One region of the Mesorhizobium sanjuanii genome, then DNA from elsewhere that is predicted to be linked to it. Evidence: riboswitches for the same ligand, from Rfam matches in the RefSeq annotation. Region 1 holds a riboswitch; each other region holds the start of a gene.
What was found. A riboswitch is a leader RNA that binds a small molecule or an ion and turns the genes downstream of it on or off. The one in region 1 is predicted to bind thiamine pyrophosphate.
Positions count from the first base shown of each region.

Region 1 (6,488 bases):
TTCTTCGGCAGGGATTCCAGCGCGAATTTCTGCTTGAACGACAGTTTTTTGGCCGGCCCCTTGGGTTGAGCCACCTCAGCCTTGCCCGCCGCCGCGTCGCCGTTTTCTGACCTTGTCCGCGCCTTGCGGTCGTCGAGCCTTGTGCCGCCGCGTTGCGCCAGCATGTCCGAGTAGCCGCCGGCATATTCGATCCAGCGGCCGGCGCCGTCGGGCGCGATCACGCTAGTGACGGTGCGGTCGAGGAAATCGCGGTCGTGGCTGACCAGGATCACCGTCCCGGCAAAACCGGCGACCAGTTCCTGCAGCAGTTCCAGCGTCTCCATGTCGAGATCGTTGGTCGGCTCGTCGAGCACCAGGAGGTTTGCAGGCCGTGCCAGCACGCGGGCGAGCAGCAGGCGCGCCCGCTCGCCGCCGGAAAGTTCGCGCACCGGCGTGCGCGCCTGCTCCGGCTTGAACAGGAAATCCTTCATGTAGGAGACGACGTGGCGCTGCTCGCCATTGATGACGAGGTTCTCGCCGCGCCCGTCGGTCAGATAGTTGGCCAGCGTCTCTTGCGGATCGACGGCCTCGCGCTTCTGGTCGAGCGTGGCGATCTCCAGATTGGTGCCGAGCCGCACCGTTCCGGCATCCGGCTGCAATTCGCCGGTCAGCATCTTCAAAAGCGTCGTCTTGCCGGCGCCGTTCGGGCCGACCAGGCCGACGCGATCGCCGCGCTGGATGCGGGTCGAGAACCCCTTGACCACCGTAAGATCGCCAAAGCTCTTCTCGATGTTTTTCGCCTCGATGACCAGCTTGCCGGATTCCGCCGCGTCGCTGGCCACCATGGTCGCCGTGCCCTCCGCGCCGCGATGGCCGCGAAAGCGCTGGCGCATGGTCTGCAATTCGCCGAGCCGACGCATGTTGCGCTTGCGCCGCGCCGTCACGCCGTAGCGCAGCCAGTGCTCCTCGCGCACGATCTGGCGGCCGAGCTTGTGCTGCTCACGCTCTTCCTCCTCCAATACCTGGTCGCGCCATTCCTCGAAATGGCCGAAACCCTTGTCGAGCCTGCGGGTCTGGCCGCGGTCAAGCCAGACGGTGGCGCGAGACACGCGCTCGAGGAAGCGGCGATCGTGCGAGATGACGATCAGCGCCGAGGAGGTACGGCTGAGCTCCTCCTCCAGCCATTCGATGACCGAGAGGTCAAGATGGTTGGTCGGCTCATCGAGGAGAAGAATGTCGGGCTCCGGCGCCATGACGCGGGCGAGCGCCGCGCGCCGTGCTTCGCCGCCGGAAAGGTCGTTCGGCCGCTCCTCGCCGGAGAGGCCGAGATGCTCCATCAGATAGGTGGCGCGGTAGGGATCGTCGGCCGGACCGAGCCCCGCCTCGACATAGGCGCGGACATTGGCGAAACCATCCATGTCGGGCATCTGAGGCAGATAGCGCACCGTTGCCGAAGGCTGGCGGAACACCTCGCCGTCCTGCGGCTCGATCAGGCCAGCGGCGATCTTCAGCAGCGTCGACTTGCCCGAGCCGTTGCGGCCGACCAGGGCGATCTTGTCGCCCGCCGATGCCGTCAGCTCCGCGCCGTCGAGCAGCGGCGTGCCGCCAAAGGTCAGTTTTATCCCGTCGAGATTGAGAAGCGGCGGCGCCATGCATCAACTTTCGGGAAGCGGGTAGGGATGGGCGAGCAACAGCGCACGGCCATGGTCCAGCGCGATCTCGAGCCTGCCCTTGACCTCGTTGGAAATGGTCAGCGATGAGCCGAACGCGACCTCGACATGGTTCAGCGGCCATTTGGCGCCGGTCACGGTCAGGCCGGAAAGATCGGAGAAGCCGAGGATCGAAAAGAGCGTCCCGCCGGCATAGTCGAAGCCGGCCTTGCCCGGCAACAGGGGGACGCCTTCCTGGGCGCCGCTGGTCAACAGCACCTTCGTCCCTTCTTCAGCCAGCCGGACGCCGAGCGCCAGATGCAGGAACGCGTGGTCGGCGCGCTTGCCGCCGAACGCGCCGGCGAGCACGAGGCTGGTCGCGCCGCGTTCGAGGGCGGCGGCGATGGCGAGTTCGCCGTCGGTGCTGTCCTTCTCGGCGGGAAACACTTTTCGTGGCACTGCCGCCAGATCGTCCGGCAGATCGGCTGGCACGGAATCGAAATCGCCGACCCAGAGTTCCGGCGTCAGGCCCAGCAGACGAGCATGGCCGATGCCGGCATCGGCGGCGATGACGCGCGAGCCTTCGACCTGGCGGTCGAGCAGCGGCGTGCGGATGAGATCGCCGCCAAGCAGGATGGTGAATGTGCTCATATCGCGTGGCCCTTACCAGCCCTGCCCCGGAAACGAAAGACGAAACGCAAGGCCATGCCTTGGCCGTCGGCAAACTTCCGCTTGCGCGGCACTTCGGCCGGGCTTATGTGTCGAAACGCTCTAACGGGGTGCCGGACGCGATCTTCGCGGACCGGCTGAGAGGCAAACCTGCCAACCCGCTGAACCTGATCCGGTTTGTACCGGCGGAGGGATTAGACGTTTCGGACAACCCGACGCCTCAATTCCTTTCAATGCGAACGAAGGAGGCGCCGATGCGCACGCTTTTATACTCCCTTATCTCGGCAATTGTGCTTGCTGGCTCCGTGCCGGCATCCGCGCAGGACAAACTCACCGTCTATACCTATGAGAGCTTCACCGCAGAATGGGGTCCAGGCCCCGCAGTGAAGAAAGCATTCGAGGCCGAATGCGGCTGCACTCTTGATTTCGTCTCGGTCGCCGACGGCGTGGCGCTGCTCAACCGCGTCAGGCTGGAAGGGGCGGCGACCAAGGCCGACATCGTGCTCGGCCTCGACACCAATCTGACCACCGAGGCCAAGGCGACCGGGTTGTTTGCGCCGCATGGCGGGGTCTCGGATGTCAATGTGCCGGGCGGCTGGAGCGACGATATTTTCGTGCCGTTCGACTATGGCTATTTCGCTGTCGTCTACGACACCGAAAAGCTGAAGACGCCGCCGAAGAGCCTGAAGGAATTGGTCGAGGGCGATGCCGCCGACAAGATCGTCATCCAGGATCCGCGGACCTCGACGCCGGGTCTCGGCCTGCTTCTTTGGGTAAAGTCGGTCTATGGCGACAAGGCGCCGGAAGCCTGGGCCAAACTTAAGGCAAAGGTGCTGACAGTGACGCCAGGCTGGAGCGAGGCCTACGGCCTGTTCACCAAGGGCGAGGCGCCGATGGTGCTGTCCTACACCACTTCGCCGGCTTACCACATGGTTGCCGAAAACACCCAACGCTACCAGGCTGCCTCCTTCGAGGAGGGCGAGTATCTGCAAATCGAGGTTGCCGGCATCACCACTTCAGGCGCGAAGAACCCGCTGGCGCAAAAGTTTATCACCTTTATGACTGGGCCGAAATTTCAGGACGTCATTCCCGAGACCAACTGGATGTTCCCGGCCGGCAAGACCGACAAGCCGCTCAATCCGGCCTTCGACAAATTGGTCAAGCCGACCAAGACCTTGCTGTTCAGCCCCGATGAGGTCGCGGCCAATCGCAAGGCCTGGGTCGACGAGTGGCTGGCGGTGATGAGCAAATAGCCACCGCGATGCCGGCGCGTCCGACTGATCCCCGCATCACCGCCGGCGTCATCGCGCTTGCGGCGATCGCGCTTCTGATCGGCGGCGCGTTCGCCGGGCTGATCCTCGAAGGCGCGCGCGACTTGTCCGGTGCTGCGTCCGCCTTCGATCCCTATCTCTTCCGCGTCGCCCGCTTCACTCTCTGGCAGGCGCTTCTCTCGACTCTGCTTTCAGTGGTGCCGGCGCTGTTTGTGGCTCGCGCCCTGTCGCGGCACCCGCGCTTTTTCGGTCGCGGCTTCATCCTGCAGCTTTTTGCCGTGCCGCTGGCGCTGCCGGCCATCGTCGCGGCGCTCGGCGTTCTGGCCCTCTATGGCCGGGCCGGCTATTTCGCCGACATTCTCAGTCAGATCGGCGGCCAAAGCTGGCCCGGCATCTACGGCCTGTCCGGCATTCTCGTCGCCCATGTCTTCTTCAATCTGCCGCTCAGCGTGCGGCTGTTCCTTGAAGCGCTGGGAACGGTGCCGGCCGACCAGTGGCGGCTGGCGAGCCAACTCGGTATGGGCGCCAGACCGGCCTTCCGGCTGATCGAATGGCCGGTGCTGCGGGCGGCATTGCCCGGCGTCGCCGGGCTCGTCTTCATGCTCTGCATCACCTCTTTCACCATCGTGCTGACGCTGGGCGGCGGGCCGGCCGCGACGACACTGGAAGTCGCCATCTACCAGGCGCTGCGCTTCGATTTCGATCCGGCCCGCGCGGTGACGCTGACACTGCTGCAGATTGGCCTGACATTCGTCGTGGTGCTGGCATTGATGCGGCTTGGCGCCAATACGGTCGGCGACGCCAATTTGCCGGTAGCGCCGCGCCGGTATCTTTCGGCGGGCGCCGCCGAGACATCGCTGAACGCTTTGGTGATCATCGCCGCGCTGGTGTTCGTCGGCGGGCCGATGGCGGCCACGGTGGCTGCAGGCCTTGGCGCCGATCTCGGCCGACTGGCGGGCGAGAGCGCGGTGCGGCAGGCGACACTGACCAGCGCCGTGCTCGCCTTGCTGTCGGCGTTGCTTTCGGTGGCGCTGTCGCTGTCGCTGATCATGGCGCGGCGGGCGCTGGCCTTGAGCCGCGGCATTGGCGCCAGGACGCTGCTCGAACACGCCACCGATACCGGCGCCGGCTTCGTCCTCGTCGTGCCGCCCATCGTCATCGGCGCCGGCTGGTTCCTGTTGCTGCGCACGGTCAGCGATGTCTTCGCCATCGCTCCGGTCATGGTCGTTGCCGTCAACGCGGTGATGGCAATGCCCTTTGCCATCCGTGCGGTCCGCCCCGCCTACGATGCGGCGAGCGAACGCCATGAACGGCTCTGCGCACAACTCGGTATTTCCGGCTGGAACCGGCTCCGGCTGGTCGACTGGCCGTCGCTCAGGCGGCCGCTCGCCACCGGCTTTGCCTTCGCCATGGCGCTGTCGCTCGGCGATCTCGGCGTCATTGCGCTGTTCGGCAGCGATTCGGTACAGACATTGCCCTATCTCTTGCTGGCGCGCATGGGCAGCTATCGCACGGCGGATGCCGCCGGGCTGGCGCTGCTGCTCGGTTTCGTCTGCCTCGCGCTGGTCCTTGCCGCCGACCGGCTGGGACGAGGAGAAAGAACATGACGCCTGCCGGGAAAGTTGCCGGAGTGGAGAAAGGCGCGGCGGTGCGGCTGGAACAAGTCTCGTTCAGCTATGGCGAAGCGCCGTTCCTGTTCGATGTCGAGTTCGCGGCGTCGAAGATAACCGCGATCATGGGGCCGAGCGGCTCGGGAAAATCGACGCTGCTCAATCTGGTGGCCGGGTTCGAGACGCCGCGATCGGGACGCGTGCTGATCGGCGGCGCCGATGTCGGCACCGAACCGCCTTCGGCGCGGCCGGTGTCGATGGTGTTCCAGGAAAACAATCTCTTTGCCCATCTTTCCGTCGAACGCAATGTCGGGCTCGGCCGTTCGCCTTCGCTCAGGCTGACCGAGGCCGACCATGCCGCCGTCGCCGAGGCGCTCAAGCGCGTCGGTCTCACCGGCAAGCAACAGCGCCTGCCGCGCGAACTCTCGGGCGGCGAGCGGCAACGCGTGGCGCTCGCCCGCGTCCTGGTGCGGGACCGGCCGGTGCTCCTGCTCGACGAGCCATTCGCCTCGCTTGGGCCGGCCCTGCGCGACGATATGCTCGATCTCGTGGCCGGCGTTCATGCGGAGCGGGGCATGACGGTGGTGTTCGTCACGCACCAGCCGGAAGATGCGCGCCGCGTCAGTCAGAACATGGTGTTCCTGGACAATGGCACGGTTGCCGCGACGGGTGTCGCCGCTGATTTCTTCGACCGCTCTGGACCGGAAGCTTTCCGGCGCTATCTCGGTGCAGGTCCGTTTGGCGACGGATCACGAGATGTTGCCCGGAAGCGGACATAATTTATGGCCAAACCGGCTTCAGGCGATGCGACGTTTGCTTGCCATGGTGTGAGTAGTGTGGCTAGGTCGGCCCATACCGGTCCGGTCCGGCGCAGGCCGTGATTTGCGACTACGGCGCCACGCGCCCTATTCGAGGCGCAAAGGGTGCGGTAGCAGTTTGATTTTGTGCATGTCTTTCCGAAAATCGGCATCGATTTTCGAAGTCGTGCGTTGAGACCCGAAAGGAAGCTGTTCTGCCAACTGGCACTGACAGAGTGAGGATGAATTCGCTGGCGCGCTTTCTCGTGCTGGCCGGCTTTGCCGTGGCGCTGGCAAGCTGCCAGATGTTCACGCCTCCCGACGTCCAGGAATCCGGCTTTCAGCCTTCCGACAAGCCGATCACGGTCGACAACGTCGCCGCCAACAGCAAGCTCGCCGAAATGGCGAAGGCGCAGCATCCGCGCATCCTGGCCACCTATGGCGGCGAATATTCCGATCCTAAGCTGGAGCGCATGGTCGCCAAGGTCGTCGGCCGCCTGACCGTGGTGTCGG
Region 1 is NZ_NWQG01000052.1:614-7,101, reverse strand. It holds gene CN311_RS10505 (ABC-F family ATP-binding cassette domain-containing protein) at 1-1,631, opposite strand, end outside; gene CN311_RS10500 (thiamine diphosphokinase) at 1,635-2,279, opposite strand; TPP riboswitch at 2,394-2,508, shown strand; gene thiB (thiamine ABC transporter substrate binding subunit) at 2,552-3,550, shown strand; gene thiP (thiamine/thiamine pyrophosphate ABC transporter permease) at 3,559-5,175, shown strand; gene thiQ (thiamine ABC transporter ATP-binding protein) at 5,172-5,957, shown strand; partial or broken gene CN311_RS10480 (M48 family metalloprotease) at 6,218-6,488, shown strand, end outside.

Region 2 (6,488 bases), on a different contig from region 1:
TGCTGCAGTGCGTTCCGGCTTGCGAGATGATCCATCAATCTGCGTGAACTTTCCGCAGGGAAGTTCTGAAGCCGGTCACTGGCGCACACAGGAAGATTCCAAAGCCCGCGCAGTCGCGACAGCTTCTTTTTTGTCGACGCCATGGTACCGAGGACGGCCAGGATCGGGAGGAATGAGTCCCGCGTCGGCAGTGCAGTCAATGTCTTCCCATTCACCGCACAATCCGAGCCCAGCAGAAAACCACCATTGGCCTCAAAGCCGACGATGACGCCGCCGGCGCCGTGTGATGCTTCCATTGCTTCAATGACAAATGGAGACCCGACTTTCGTCCTCTGGACCGCGAAACCAAAGGCCTTCGAAATTCCCGAATTGGAGGTCACTGGCGTCACGATCGTGTCTGCCTTCAGGAAAAGAGCCGTTGCAAGCCCAACCAGGTCGCCGCGAAGAAGATCGCCATTTTCATCAGCGACGAGTGGCCGATCACCGTCCGCATCGGTCGACACGATGGCATCGAGACCGAATTCGCGGACCCACTTCTTCAATTTTGCGATTGTTGCTGCGTCCACGGCTTCGGTATCGACAGGTACGAAGGTCCCGGTTTTCCCGACGGCGACCACGCTGGCACCGAGCGATCGAAGAACCTGTACCAACAGTTCCGCCGCGACCGAACTGTGCTGATAGACACCAAGTCTCATGCCGGAAAGTGAGCCCGGCTCCAGCATGTCATGGGCGCGCTCTCGATAAGACGCGATCGCTTCTTCACGGTGCATAGGCCACGTCGTTCCCAGACAAGCCGTTGGTAAGCAATACGCAATTGATCTTTCGGCTACAAAGCGCGTAATCGCGGCCTCATCCGCCTTGCTGATTTCACCATTCGGGCCATAGAATTTGATGCCATTGCGATCGGCTGGAATGTGCGACCCGGTGACCATAAGAGCCGCCGCGCCGTGTTTGCATGCATATAGTGCCAGGGCAGGCGTAGGTATGGTGCCGCAATCGATCGGCTGGAAACCATTTGCGGCCAACCCCGCCATGCAATTGTCGGCTATCGCCTGACTGCTGTCACGTAGGTCGCGGCCTATGAAGACCGAACTATTCGGCTGAACCCGGCTGGAAATCAAACGCCAAGCGAAAGCTTCGGCATAAAGTCCGCTGGCCTTGCCGACCAATTCCGAAGCCAATCCTCGAACGCCGCTTGACCCGAATTTCATGATTTCGCTTTGTTAGTGGACAGGCAGGGTGGGGTCATGTTGCAATGGGCTAGTACGGTGTGGCGTAAGGACCCCTCGGAGTTCCGCCGAACAGCAGGGCATCCACTGGCACAGGGACATCCACAGTTCTCCTTCTATTGGAATCTTTTGGCGCGCTCATCTAATGATCAAGGCAGTGGAGTGATCGATCGGTGCCTGCCGGTATTTCGCTATGCAGCATCATGACAGATCCGTAAACTTGGTTGTTTGGATGGAATGCATCCATGGCATGGATAGGGCTAGAAGGCCGTCTCGATCAGCGCAATGGAACCGTGTGATTCTTAGGTATTTGGATTAAGGTCAGCCAGAGCGCTCGCCGACCATGGCGTCGCCTAGGGCGCTAGACCCAAGAAGCAGGAACCGATGCTTGGATCAGCTGGGGCGACGATCAGCGCCGACAATGTCTTTCCTTGCGACGCTTTCGGTCTAGGAAAGTTGTTCTGGAATTGCGTTCGATCAAGGCCCAGCGCAAAACCTTGATGCAGTCGTCGCCGCCGCAATCTTCGCCTTCGGCTTTGTCTACATCCATCCGTTCGAGGACGGAAACGGCCGCATTACCTGATCCACCACGTCCTTGCCATGCACCGCTTCAATCGCCGGGAGTGGTGTTCCCGTATCGGCCGCGATCCTGGACCAGATCGACGAGTACAGGCGTATGCTGGAGAGCTATTCGAAGCGCCTTCTGCCATTGGTCGAATGGGAACTGACGCCGCAATTCAACGTCCGCGTGCTGAATGACACCGGGGATTTCTACCGATACTTCGATGCAACCCGCACGCCGAGTTTCTTTATGCCTGCGTTCGGCGGACGATCGAACGGTGCCTTCCTGACGAAACAGCTTTTCTGCAGCGCTACGATCAATTCCGGCAACAGGTGAATGCCTTTATCGACACGCCCGAGCGGCTGATCGATCTGCTCTTCCGTTTCCTTAACCAGAATGGTGGCCCCTATCGAGCCGCGCCCTCGGAAAGGAATTCCCCGCTCTGACCAATGACGAAGCGCGGGCGGCTCGAGGCGATCTATGCGCAAACCAGAAAACGGCAAAGCACGCGGCAGAAGCCTTTCACTGGGACTGCCGGTCGACCCTTGCGTTGTCGCCGAAACTCGGGACGTCATGTTCTGGGGCAAACTGGACAAGCCGAAGGTGTGTCAGGAATGCTGCTGCGCCACGGCAGTGATTTCTGCATCGTCTGTACGCCTATATACGCAGTGCCGGCCTCACCCCCCAGCGGTGGGAGATGCGCGACAAGTCGCGTGCAAAGTCATCCTGGGGACGCTGACAACAAGGTACGTGCGCTCAATCGCGTCCACCCCATTCACAAAACCGGCTCCGTGGAGTAGTGGGAACGCAGAGAAATCTCCGGTCGCAGCCTTACCCGGTCAAAACAAGGACTCAAACCATGAATGCCCTCGTCATCTGCTCCGGCGGATTGGACTCTGTTTCGCTCGCTCACAAGGTGGCGACCGAGCAGAAACTCATTGGCCTGCTTTCGTTCGATTACGGCCAGAGGCACAAAAAGGAACTCGGCTTTGCCGCCATCTGCGCCAAGCGGCTGGGTGTTCCGCACCAGATCGTCGATATCCGCTATGTTGGCCGGAACCTGAGCGGCTCGGCGCTGACTGATAATGTGGACGTGCCCGACGGGCACTATGCCGAAGACTCCATGAGGATCACGGTGGTGCCGAATAGGAACGCCATCATGCTGGCCATCGCCTTCGGGGTTGCCGCCGCGCAGAAGGCCGATGCGGTGGCCACTGCCGTCCACGGCGGAGATCATTTCATCTATCCCGATTGCCGGCCCGCTTTTATCGACGCCTTTCAGACGATGCAGAACCATGCGCTCGCAGGCTACGCCGATATCCGCCTGTACGCTCCGTATGTGAATATGTCGAAGGCCGACATCGTCACCGAGGGGGCAAAGTACGCCACACCGTTCGAGGCGACGTGGTCCTGCTACAAGGGCGGTGCACGTCATTGCGGTCGCTGCGGGACATGCGTCGAACGGCGCGAAGCATTCGATTTGGCTGGCATCACCGACCCGACAGATTATGAGGACGCAGACTTCTGGCTCCACGCTATCCAGACAAGGAGCGCGTGATGTTCCGCATTACCAAAGAGTTCCACTTCTCGGCCTCGCATCAGCTCACCTCCTTGCCACCAGATCATCAGTGCGCACGTCTGCACGGCCACAACTACATCGTCGTAGTGGAGCTTTCAGGTGGCGAACTGAACGAACATGGCTTTGTGCGCGACTACCAAGACTTGGCGGCGCTCAAGCACTACATCGATGGGACGTTCGACCATCGGCATCTTAACGACGTGCTGGGGCATGACCGTGTGACAGCGGAATGTCTGGCTAGGCACTTCTACGACTGGTGCAAGGTGCGGCTACCACAAACCTCCGCCGTGCGGGTGAGCGAGACGCCGAAAACCTGGGCGGAATACCGGCCATGACTAACGCAATGCAGCCCGGAATCCGCGTGAGCGAGATTTTTGGGCCGACCATTCAGGGCGAAGGCATGCTGATCGGCTTGCCGACGGTGTTCGTAAGAACCGGCGGGTGCGATTATCGCTGTTCCTGGTGCGACAGCCTGCATGCGGTGGACCGTCGCTTCCGCCGTGATTGGGAGATGATGTCAACCGACGCGGTCTGGCAAAAGGTCATTGCGCTTTCCGGCGGTCAGCCCCTGATGGTGTCGCTGTCGGGCGGCAATCCGGCCATCCAGCCGCTGGGCGGGCTGATCGACCGCGGGCATGGTGAGGGCTACCGCTTTGCATTGGAAACCCAAGGCTCGGTGCCTAAGCAATGGTTCGCTGATCTCGACGTGCTGGTGCTCAGCCCCAAGCCGCCCTCAAGCGAAATGACGACGGATTGGGCCGCATTCGACACTTGCGTAGAGGCGGCGCAGGATAAGCCGCGGATGGCGCTCAAGCTCGTTGTCTTCGACGATGATGACTATGCCTATGCCAAGGACGCCGCGGCGCGCTACCCGCAATTACCCGTCTATCTGCAGCCCGGCAACCATACGCCGCCCCGTCCCGGCAACGAAGGCGCGTTGATCGACATGGCCGGTGTGATGAAACGCATGGAATGGCTGGTTGAAAAGGTGACCCGTGACAGGTGGTTCGAGGCGCGTGTACTGCCGCAGCTTCATGTTCTGCTCTGGGGAAACAAACGGGGCGTCTAGCCGAAGGGGAAGGATTGCCGACGAGCAAGACAGACATCTATAGCAATCTCACCCAACTGGGTGGCAGCAGCGTTGTTCCGGAAAGCCCCGAAAATACCGTGCTGGAAAAGGCACCGAATCCGCATGAGGGCTCGCCTTATTGGGGGCGCTTCACCGCTGCTCTGGGGCGTCACTTGCTCTCGATACTAGCATGCTTTTCCGCTGGGTTTGTTTGGTCGTCGATCACCGCTGCGGGACGAATGCGCTTGACAAAATAGCGCCGGCCCGTTCAACCTGAGGCATTCACCAGGGGAGTCCCGGCAAGGGGCTGAGATACTGCTGGCTTTCGCGGCGCAGTGACCCGTTGAACCTGATCCAGTTCATACTGGCGTAGGGACGGTGCAAGCGCTTTGCGGGAGTTTACGCCCGAGGTCCTGTTTCGGCAGGTCGGCAGAAGCGTCTTTTCATCCTTCCGGCACAGAACTGGGTCTCCAATGCATGAGCAAAGGAGCCTCACGATGAATGCCCTTACCCCCGCTGTTTCGACGGGACCACTGCCCGCCTCGCGCAAGATCCACAAGTCCGGCGTCCTCCATCCGCACATCAAAGTGCCGATGCGCGAAATCTCCGTCCATCCGACAGCCGGCGAGCCGCCGGTCACCGTCTACGATCCGTCCGGCGCCTATACGGACCCGACTGTCGTAACCAGCATCGAAAAGGGCCTTGCCCGACTTCGCCACGACTGGATCATGGCGCGCGGCGATGTCGAGGCCTATGACGGCCGGCATGTGCAGCCGGAAGACAATGGGTTCGCTACCGGCGAGCGCCTGACGCCGGAATTTCCCATTCGCAATCGGCCGCTCAGGGCCAAGGCAGGCAAGGCGGTCACGCAGCTAGCCTATGCGCGCGCCGGCATCATCACGCCTGAAATGGAGTTCGTCGCCATCCGCGAGAACCTCGGCCGCGAGATCCTGCGCGGCAAGCTTGAGCGCGACGGCGAAGCCTTCGGCGCGGCGATCCCCGACTTCGTCACGCCGGAGTTCGTGCGCGACGAGGTGGCGCGCGGGCGGGCGATCATTCCCGCCAACATCAACCACCCGGAGAGCGAGCCGATGATCATCGGCCGCAATTTCCTGGTCAAGATCAATGCCAATATCGGCAATTCGGCCGTCACCTCGTCGATGGCCGAAGAGGTCGAAAAGATGGTCTGGGCGATCCGCTGGGGCGCCGACACGGTGATGGACCTGTCGACCGGCCGCAACATCCACAACATCCGCGACTGGATCGTGCGCAATGCGCCGGTGCCGATCGGCACGGTGCCGCTTTATCAAGCGCTCGAAAAGGTCGGCGGCATCGCCGAGGACCTGACCTGGGAGGTGTACCGCGACACGCTGATCGAGCAGGCCGAACAGGGTGTCGACTACTTCACCATCCACGCCGGCGTGCGGCTGCACTACATCCCGCTGACCGTCGACCGGGTCACGGGCATCGTCTCTCGCGGCGGCTCGATCATGGCCAAATGGTGCCTGCATCATCACCGGGAAAGCTTCCTCTACGAGCATTTCGCGGAAATCTGCGACATCTGCCGCGCCTATGATGTGTCCTTTTCGCTCGGCGACGGGCTTCGTCCGGGCTCGATCGCCGATGCCAACGACGCCGCGCAATTTGCAGAGCTGGAAACGCTCGGCGAGCTGACGAAAATCGCCTGGGCAAAGGATTGCCAGGTGATGATCGAGGGGCCCGGCCACGTGCCGATGCACAAGATCAAGCAGAACATGGACAAGCAGCTCGCTGTCTGCGGCGAGGCGCCGTTCTATACGCTTGGACCGCTGACGACCGACATCGCGCCAGGCTACGACCACATCACCTCAGGTATCGGCGCTGCGATGATCGGCTGGTTCGGCACGGCCATGCTCTGCTACGTCACGCCGAAGGAGCATCTCGGGCTTCCCGATCGCAACGACGTCAAGACTGGCGTGATCACCTACAAGATCGCGGCCCACGCCGCCGACCTGGCGAAGGGTCATCCGGCGGCGAAGGTCAGGGATGACGCCCTTTCCCGCGCGCGCT
Region 2 is NZ_NWQG01000172.1:11,569-18,056, forward strand. It holds gene CN311_RS23280 (phosphomannomutase) at 1-1,211, opposite strand, end outside; gene CN311_RS33510 (Fic family protein) at 1,750-1,812, shown strand; gene CN311_RS33515 (hypothetical protein) at 1,906-2,127, shown strand; gene queC (7-cyano-7-deazaguanine synthase QueC) at 2,651-3,349, shown strand; gene queD (6-carboxytetrahydropterin synthase QueD) at 3,349-3,705, shown strand; gene queE (7-carboxy-7-deazaguanine synthase QueE) at 3,702-4,439, shown strand; TPP riboswitch at 4,717-4,833, shown strand; gene thiC (phosphomethylpyrimidine synthase ThiC) at 4,937-6,488, shown strand, end outside.
Region 2: it holds a riboswitch for thiamine pyrophosphate, as region 1 does, so the genes downstream of both, thiC (phosphomethylpyrimidine synthase ThiC) here and thiB (thiamine ABC transporter substrate binding subunit) in region 1, are expected to answer to the same signal.

Region 3 (6,488 bases), on a different contig from region 1:
ACATCTTCCTCAACAACTGCCCCTATACCGGCGGCACCCATCACGCCGACCTGATCATGACGATGCCGGTGTTTTACGAGGGTGTGCCGCTGTTCTGGGTCGTCGCGCTGTCGCACCACGCCGACACCGGCGCGCCGGTGCCGTCGACCTATCTGCCCTTCGCCAAGAACATCTTCGAGGAGGGCATGCATTTTCCCTGCGTGCGGGTGGCGCAGAACTACCAGGAGAAGAAGGACATCCTGCGCATCGGCACCATGCGCAACCGCGTGCCCGACATGTGGCTGGGCGATGTGCGCGCGCAGATCGGCGCCTGCCGGACCGGCGAGCGCCGCATTGGCGAACTGTTCACACGCTATGGCCGCGAGACAATCATGGGCTTCGTCGAGGACTGGTTCGACTATGGCGCGCGCTGCGCCAAGGCGGCGATCGCCAAATTGCCCGCTGGCAGCTACAGCTATGAAACGCGGCACGACCCGGTGCCCGGCGTGGCCGACGAGGGCATTCCGGTGCGGCTAACCATCCATGTCGACCCGGCCAAGGGCGAGATCGTCGTCGATGCGCGCGACAATATCGACAATGTGCCGGGCGGCCTGAACCTGTCCGAGAACACCGCCACTGGCTCCTGCCGCATCGGCGTCTTCAACAATCTGGACGAAAGCATCCCGCACAATGAGGGCGCCAAGTCGCAGATCAAGGTGCTGCTGCGCGAGGGAAGCGTCGTGGGCAAGCCGAAATATCCGGTCGGCACCTCGGTCGCCACCACCAATGTCAACGACCGGCTGATGATCGCCGGCAATTGTGTCTTCTCGCGGATGGGCGCGCCATACGGACAGGCCGAGAGCGGCTCGCATCTTCCCGCTGGCGTCGGCGTCATCTCTGGCGAGGATCCGTTCAAGAACGGCAAATCCTATGTCAACCAGGTCTTCGTCGGCTATGCCGGCGGCGGTGCCCGGCACGGCTATGACGGCTGGCTGACCTATTGCGGCCCGGCCAATGCCGGCCTTATCCAACTCGACTCGGTCGAGGTCGACGAATCCATGTATCCGATCGTCATCGAGCGTCGCGGCGTGCTGCCGGGCTCGCAGGGCTTTGGCGAGTTCGAAGGCGCGCCGGCCACCGGCGGCGTCTTCTACCCGCTCGACCACGACATGACGATCGTCTACGCGGCCGACGGCACCTCGTTTCCGCCGCGCGGCGTGCTGGGCGGCGGCGACGGCAAGGAGAGCGAATCCATCAAGGTCCGGGGTGGCGACAGGATCGTGCTGCCGGCGTTCAGCGAGGAGACGATCGAGGACGGCGCCAGGATCGAGTTCACCGCTTGTGGCGGTGGGGGTTACGGCGATCCGCTGAAACGCGAGCCGAGACGCGTCGTGGCGACCGTCAATCGCGGCTGGCTGAGCCGGGAGGATGCCGAGACAGTCTATGGCGTTGCGTTGACGGATGCGGCCGAGCCCGGCCTGCTGATGGTCGACGAGGCACGGACGGCGGAGCTTCGCGCCAGTCGGCGCTGACTGGAAAGCCTTCTGCACTGAGACCGGAAAGGGAGGGCGCCTGGCCAAGGCCGGGCGCATGATGCGGCCATGCATGAAGATCGACCGATATCCCTGGCACGATTCCGCCTGGCGGATGCCGCGCTGTTGCTGCTTGCCGCGGCGATCTATGGCGGCATCTTTGCGGTGAACCGCCTCGCCGCGGAAGCGCTCTGGCCGCCTATGGGCTTTGCCTTTCTGCAATCGCTGCTGGCGGGCATTGTCCTGGCGCTGCTTGTGGTGCTCGGCGGACGCTTCGCCCTGTCGGCGGCGCATCTGCGCGCCTATGTCGTCATGGGCGCCCTAGTCGTCGGCCTGCCGATCGGCATATTGGTCAAGGCGGCGGAGCATATCGACGCTTCCGTGCTGACGCTGGTGCTCTGCCTCTCCCCCATCCTCACTCTGCTCATCGGTGTGGCGGCCGGGCTCGAGCGTTTCGACCAGCGTACCTTATTCGGGATGCTTCTGGGCATAGCTGGCGTGGCGGTCATCATGGCGCCCGGCGCCGGCGTCATCGGCGACGGTGGCATGTTCTGGTTCCTGGTCGCCCTTTCGGCGCCGCTGATGTTCGCCGCCGCCAACAATTGCGCCAAATGGCTGCGGCCGGCGGATGCCACGTCGGCCGCCATGGCCGCCGGAACGCTGCTGGGTGCCGCGGCCGTGGCAGGCGTGGTGATGCTGGTGCTCGGCAGCGCGGTGCTGCCGCCCGGCGGCATTATGTCGGGGCTGCTGCCGCTCGTCATCGCCACGGCGATCAACGCCGTCTTCTTCTGGCTTTTCTTCGCGCTGGTCGCGCGCATCGGCCCAGCGCGCTTCTCGCTGTTCAACTATCTCGCGGTAGCAGCCGGAATTCTCTGGAGCCTGGTTTTCTTCGGCGAACAGCCGGGCGCGCTGTTCTGGCTGGCGCTGCTGCTGATGATGGCCGGGATGTATCTGGCACTGTCGCGCAAGGCCGGGCCGGCGGCTGCGGCGTGAACTCGGCGCATGCGACATCGCTGCGCGATCATGCGAGCGCCCGCTGCTTGCGCATGTCGGATGCCGGTGTTAGGTGTGCCCTATCGACAGGGGCGCCCCGCATTGCCGGGGCTGAGATGTAAGGCGCCAAGCCTTCGGTCCCTCAAGCTGATCTGGGTAATGCCAGCGGAGCGAGGCGACCGTGTTTTCAGGTGCACAGATTTCACTCTATCCGATGTGCGACGATTTCGTCGGCGTCATCCTCGGGGCGCTTTCGGCGTTCGACCCATATCGGGCGAATTTCCGCATCGAGACCGACGACATCTCGACGCTGATCGTCGGTCCGCCCGAACAGCTGTTCCCGGCCATGCGCGATCTCTTCGCATCGGCGGCGGCAAGCGGCGTGCATTGCGTGTTGTCGGCAACGGTGTCGCGCGGCTGCCCGGGCGAGCCCGACGATCCGATCTGCACGCCGATTTCCGGCGGCAGCCACGAGCTGGCGCTGGCGGAGCGCATCGACGCGGCGCGGGCGCATGTCGACACTGCGGAAAGGCTTGGGCAAGAGGTCGCCGCGCAGTTCTCGCTCTATCCGCTCGGCGAAGGCCATCACATGGACGAGATCTATGGCTGCATCGACTTCCTCAAGGCGTCCGGCGTCTTCGACAAATCGAAGAATTTCTGCACCAAGCTGAGAGGCGATGCCGGACCGGTGTTCGCGACGCTGTCGGAAGCTTTTCTTCGCTTCGGCGCGCCGCAGGGCCATGTCGCGCTCGATCTCACCGTGTCGGCGAACAGCCCGAGCTTGCGATAAGTCGAACCGGTCGGTCAGTCTGTTCGTGCGGTATCGCCCTCGTAACCGCAGCGCCAGTAGGCGACCACGAGATGCGCGTCGCGCGCCAGTTTCCGGTCTTGCCTGAGGTAGGAGCGGATGGCGCGGAAGCTCTTGTGTTCGCAGCCGGCCCAGGCAAAGACGCTGCGCCCGTCCTCGGGCCAACGGACTTGCCGGACCGCATCCTGAAGCAAGGTCGATTTGCCGGGGGCCACGCCGTTCCTGTGCAGCCACTTTATGTCCAGCGAGGCCGGCGAAACCAGCTTCTGCTCCTCGCCGCCATTGGCAACCTCGATGCGGATGACGGCGTGCACGCCTGCCGGCAGCGCCTCGACGATGCGGCCGATCGTGGGCAGGGCGGTTTCGTCGCCGGCAAGCAGGCACCAGTCGGCCACGGGGACCTCGCCGCCACCCGGCCCCGTCATGCCGACGATGTTGCCGATCCGTGCATTGGCGGCAAAGCGCGCGCCGGGCATGCCGTCGCCGTCATGCAGGACGAAGTCGATATCGACCTCTCCCTTGTCGACGTTGATGCGGCGGATCGTGTAGATGCGCACGTCCGGCCGCCGTTCCGCTTCGGGCCATGCCGGGCGGCCATCCTCGCCGGTGACGGGCCAGGCGGGGACGGCGCCATCCCTTGGCAGCAGCAGGCGGACATGAAGTCCGCCCGTGGCGAAGCGTCCGAGGTCGCTGCCGGCCAGGGTCAGCCGCCGCATATGCGGCGTCACGCTGGCGGTCCGCACGACGCGCATCTCGCGGAAATAGGGCAAGGGCTGGCCGGTCGCGCCATCGCCTTGCCAGACGATTGCGGGGTTCTCCACCGAAGCGAAATGCAAAAGATGCTCGGCGATGGAAAGTTTTACATAGGCCAGGGATGTCTCGTCATTGCCCTCTGCGAAAACCCTGAGGCAGCGCTGACAGGCTTCCATGCTGGCCGAACCGAAGGCTGTGTCGATGCGGCTGCAGGCGCCGTCGATGGCGACGTCGCCATGATCGGCAAAATGGGCGCAAAGCCGCTGCATGATGTCTTGCGGACAAGACAGCGCGATCTCGGCGGACGCCTTGAGGTTTCTCGGCATGTCAGCCATGACGCGGTACTCCTTTTGCGAGTAGATGGACGAGATACGGTCCGCCAAGCAGCGAGGCGAACAGGCCGACGGGCAACTCGTATGGAAAGGCCGCCATGCGCGACAGCCAGTCTGATACGATCATCAGAAGCGCACCGACCAGCACCGCGCCGGCGAGGTGAGCTCGGGCGCGGGTAAAGCCGACCAGCCGTGCGAGGTGCGGCGCGATGAGGCCGACAAAGCTCAGCGGTCCGACGAACATCGCGGCAAGTGCGGTCAGGATCGCGGCGAGAACGATCAGCATCAGCCGGCCTTTGGCGACCGGCAGGCCCAGCCCGCGCGCGGTATTTTCGCCGAGCGGCAGGATATCGAGCCAGCGGATGGCGAGAAACAGCGGCAGCGTCAGCAGCACCAGACAGGCGACCATGAGCCAGGCATCGACGCCGGTCGCCTGGCTGGTCGAGCCGCTGAGCCAACGCAGCAGGACGTAGGACTGCGCATTTCCCATCGCGATGGCTGCTGTGATGACGGCGCTGCACAGCGCGCTCATGGCGACGCCGGCCAGCAGCAGCCGCTCGGCGCCGAATTTCGCCCGCGCGCCGATCGCCAGCATGGCGATCAACACCGCCAGCGAACCGAGCACGGACCCGGCAAATTGCCAACCGGGCGCAGCCGCCACGCTGAACGCCAGCACCGCGGTCAGGCCGGCGCCGGCGCCGGTGCCGACGCCCAGCACCTCCGGGCTTGCCAGTGGATTGCCGGTGATGCGCTGGATCACCACGCCTGCCACTGCCAGCATGGCGCCGGCGGCCGCCGCCACGCCGATGCGCGGCGCGCGCCAGGCGGCGAGATCGGCCAGCATGTCGCCGCCGGCGACAGACCAGCCTGCCGGACCACGCCCGAGAATGAGCGCCACCCCTGCGGAGAGAAGCATCGCCAGCAACAACAGCAGGATGATGAGCCAGGGATGGCCGGCCTTGCGCGGAGAAGCGCCATGCGCGCCGAGATCAGGCCATTCGAGCATGCGCAGCCTCGGCAGCAGCCAGAGCAGAACGGGGCCGCCCAGAAGTGCGGTGCCGGCGCCGGTCGGAATGCGTTCGCCGCCAGTGCCGGCCGCCAGTTGCACCAGCCCGTCCGTCAGCCACAGCAGGATGGCGCCGACCAGTGGCGCGGCGAGCAGCTTTTGCCGCAGCGTTCGCGCGCCCGAAAGTGCGGCGAGCGCGGGCGCCGCAAGGCCGACGAAGCCGATGACGCCGACCTCCGCGACCACGGTGGTCGCCATCCACACGGCAAGCGCGATGACGAGGAAGCGGCTGCCGTGACGCGCGATGCCCAGACTGCGCGCCGAGGCGTCGTCAAGGCCAAGAATCGTCAGCGGTCTGAGCAGCAACAGGGCGGCGGCCCCGCCGATCGCAAGCCTGACCGCCAAAGCGATGGCCGGTCCCCAGTCCTGCTGGACAAGCGATCCGCCGCCCCAGATGAACAGCGAGAACAGATAGTCGCCATTGGCGAGGATCAGGGCGGCGCTGACGGAGCTCGCGGTCAGCGCCACCATCATGCCGGCAAGCACGACGGAGACGGGCTCTAACCCGCGCCGCCAGGTCAGCGACAGCACCAGCAGCACCGCGGCGATGCCGCCGGCAAAGGCGACCGGCCCTTGCGACCGCTCCATCAGGAACGGCGCGTAGATGGAAGCCGCCGTCATGGCGAGCTGCGCCCCCGCCGAAATGCCGAGCGTCGATGGTTCGGCCAGCGGATTGCGCAGCACGCGCTGCAGCAAAAGCCCGGAGAGACCGAGAACGGCGCCGGCCAGCACTGCCACCGCCGCGCGCGGCAGCGTGCTGTAGAGAAGGATGACACGGTCGAGATCGATGCCGCTGCCCGTCAGCGCGGCAGGCCACTGCATGCCGACGCGCCAGGCGAACAGGAGTGCCGCCACAACGGCCAAAAGGCCCCAGAGCGCGACCGGCGGCAGCGCATGGCCGGTCACGGCGCGCTCGGTCATGGCGCGGTCAGCCATGGGTCTGCCCGGCAAGTGCCACTGTAGCCAGGCGTGCGAAGCGGCGCGCCGAGGGCAGGCCGCCGAAATGATTGATCGGTTCCAGCACG
Region 3 is NZ_NWQG01000174.1:4,154-10,641, reverse strand. It holds gene CN311_RS23610 (hydantoinase B/oxoprolinase family protein) at 1-1,511, shown strand, start outside; gene CN311_RS23605 (DMT family transporter) at 1,581-2,504, shown strand; TPP riboswitch at 2,583-2,695, shown strand; gene CN311_RS23600 (YkoF family thiamine/hydroxymethylpyrimidine-binding protein) at 2,686-3,294, shown strand; gene CN311_RS23595 (siderophore-interacting protein) at 3,309-4,400, opposite strand; gene fhuB (Fe(3+)-hydroxamate ABC transporter permease FhuB) at 4,393-6,399, opposite strand; gene CN311_RS23585 (iron-siderophore ABC transporter substrate-binding protein) at 6,392-6,488, opposite strand, start outside.
Region 3: it holds a riboswitch for thiamine pyrophosphate, as region 1 does, so the genes downstream of both, CN311_RS23600 (YkoF family thiamine/hydroxymethylpyrimidine-binding protein) here and thiB (thiamine ABC transporter substrate binding subunit) in region 1, are expected to answer to the same signal.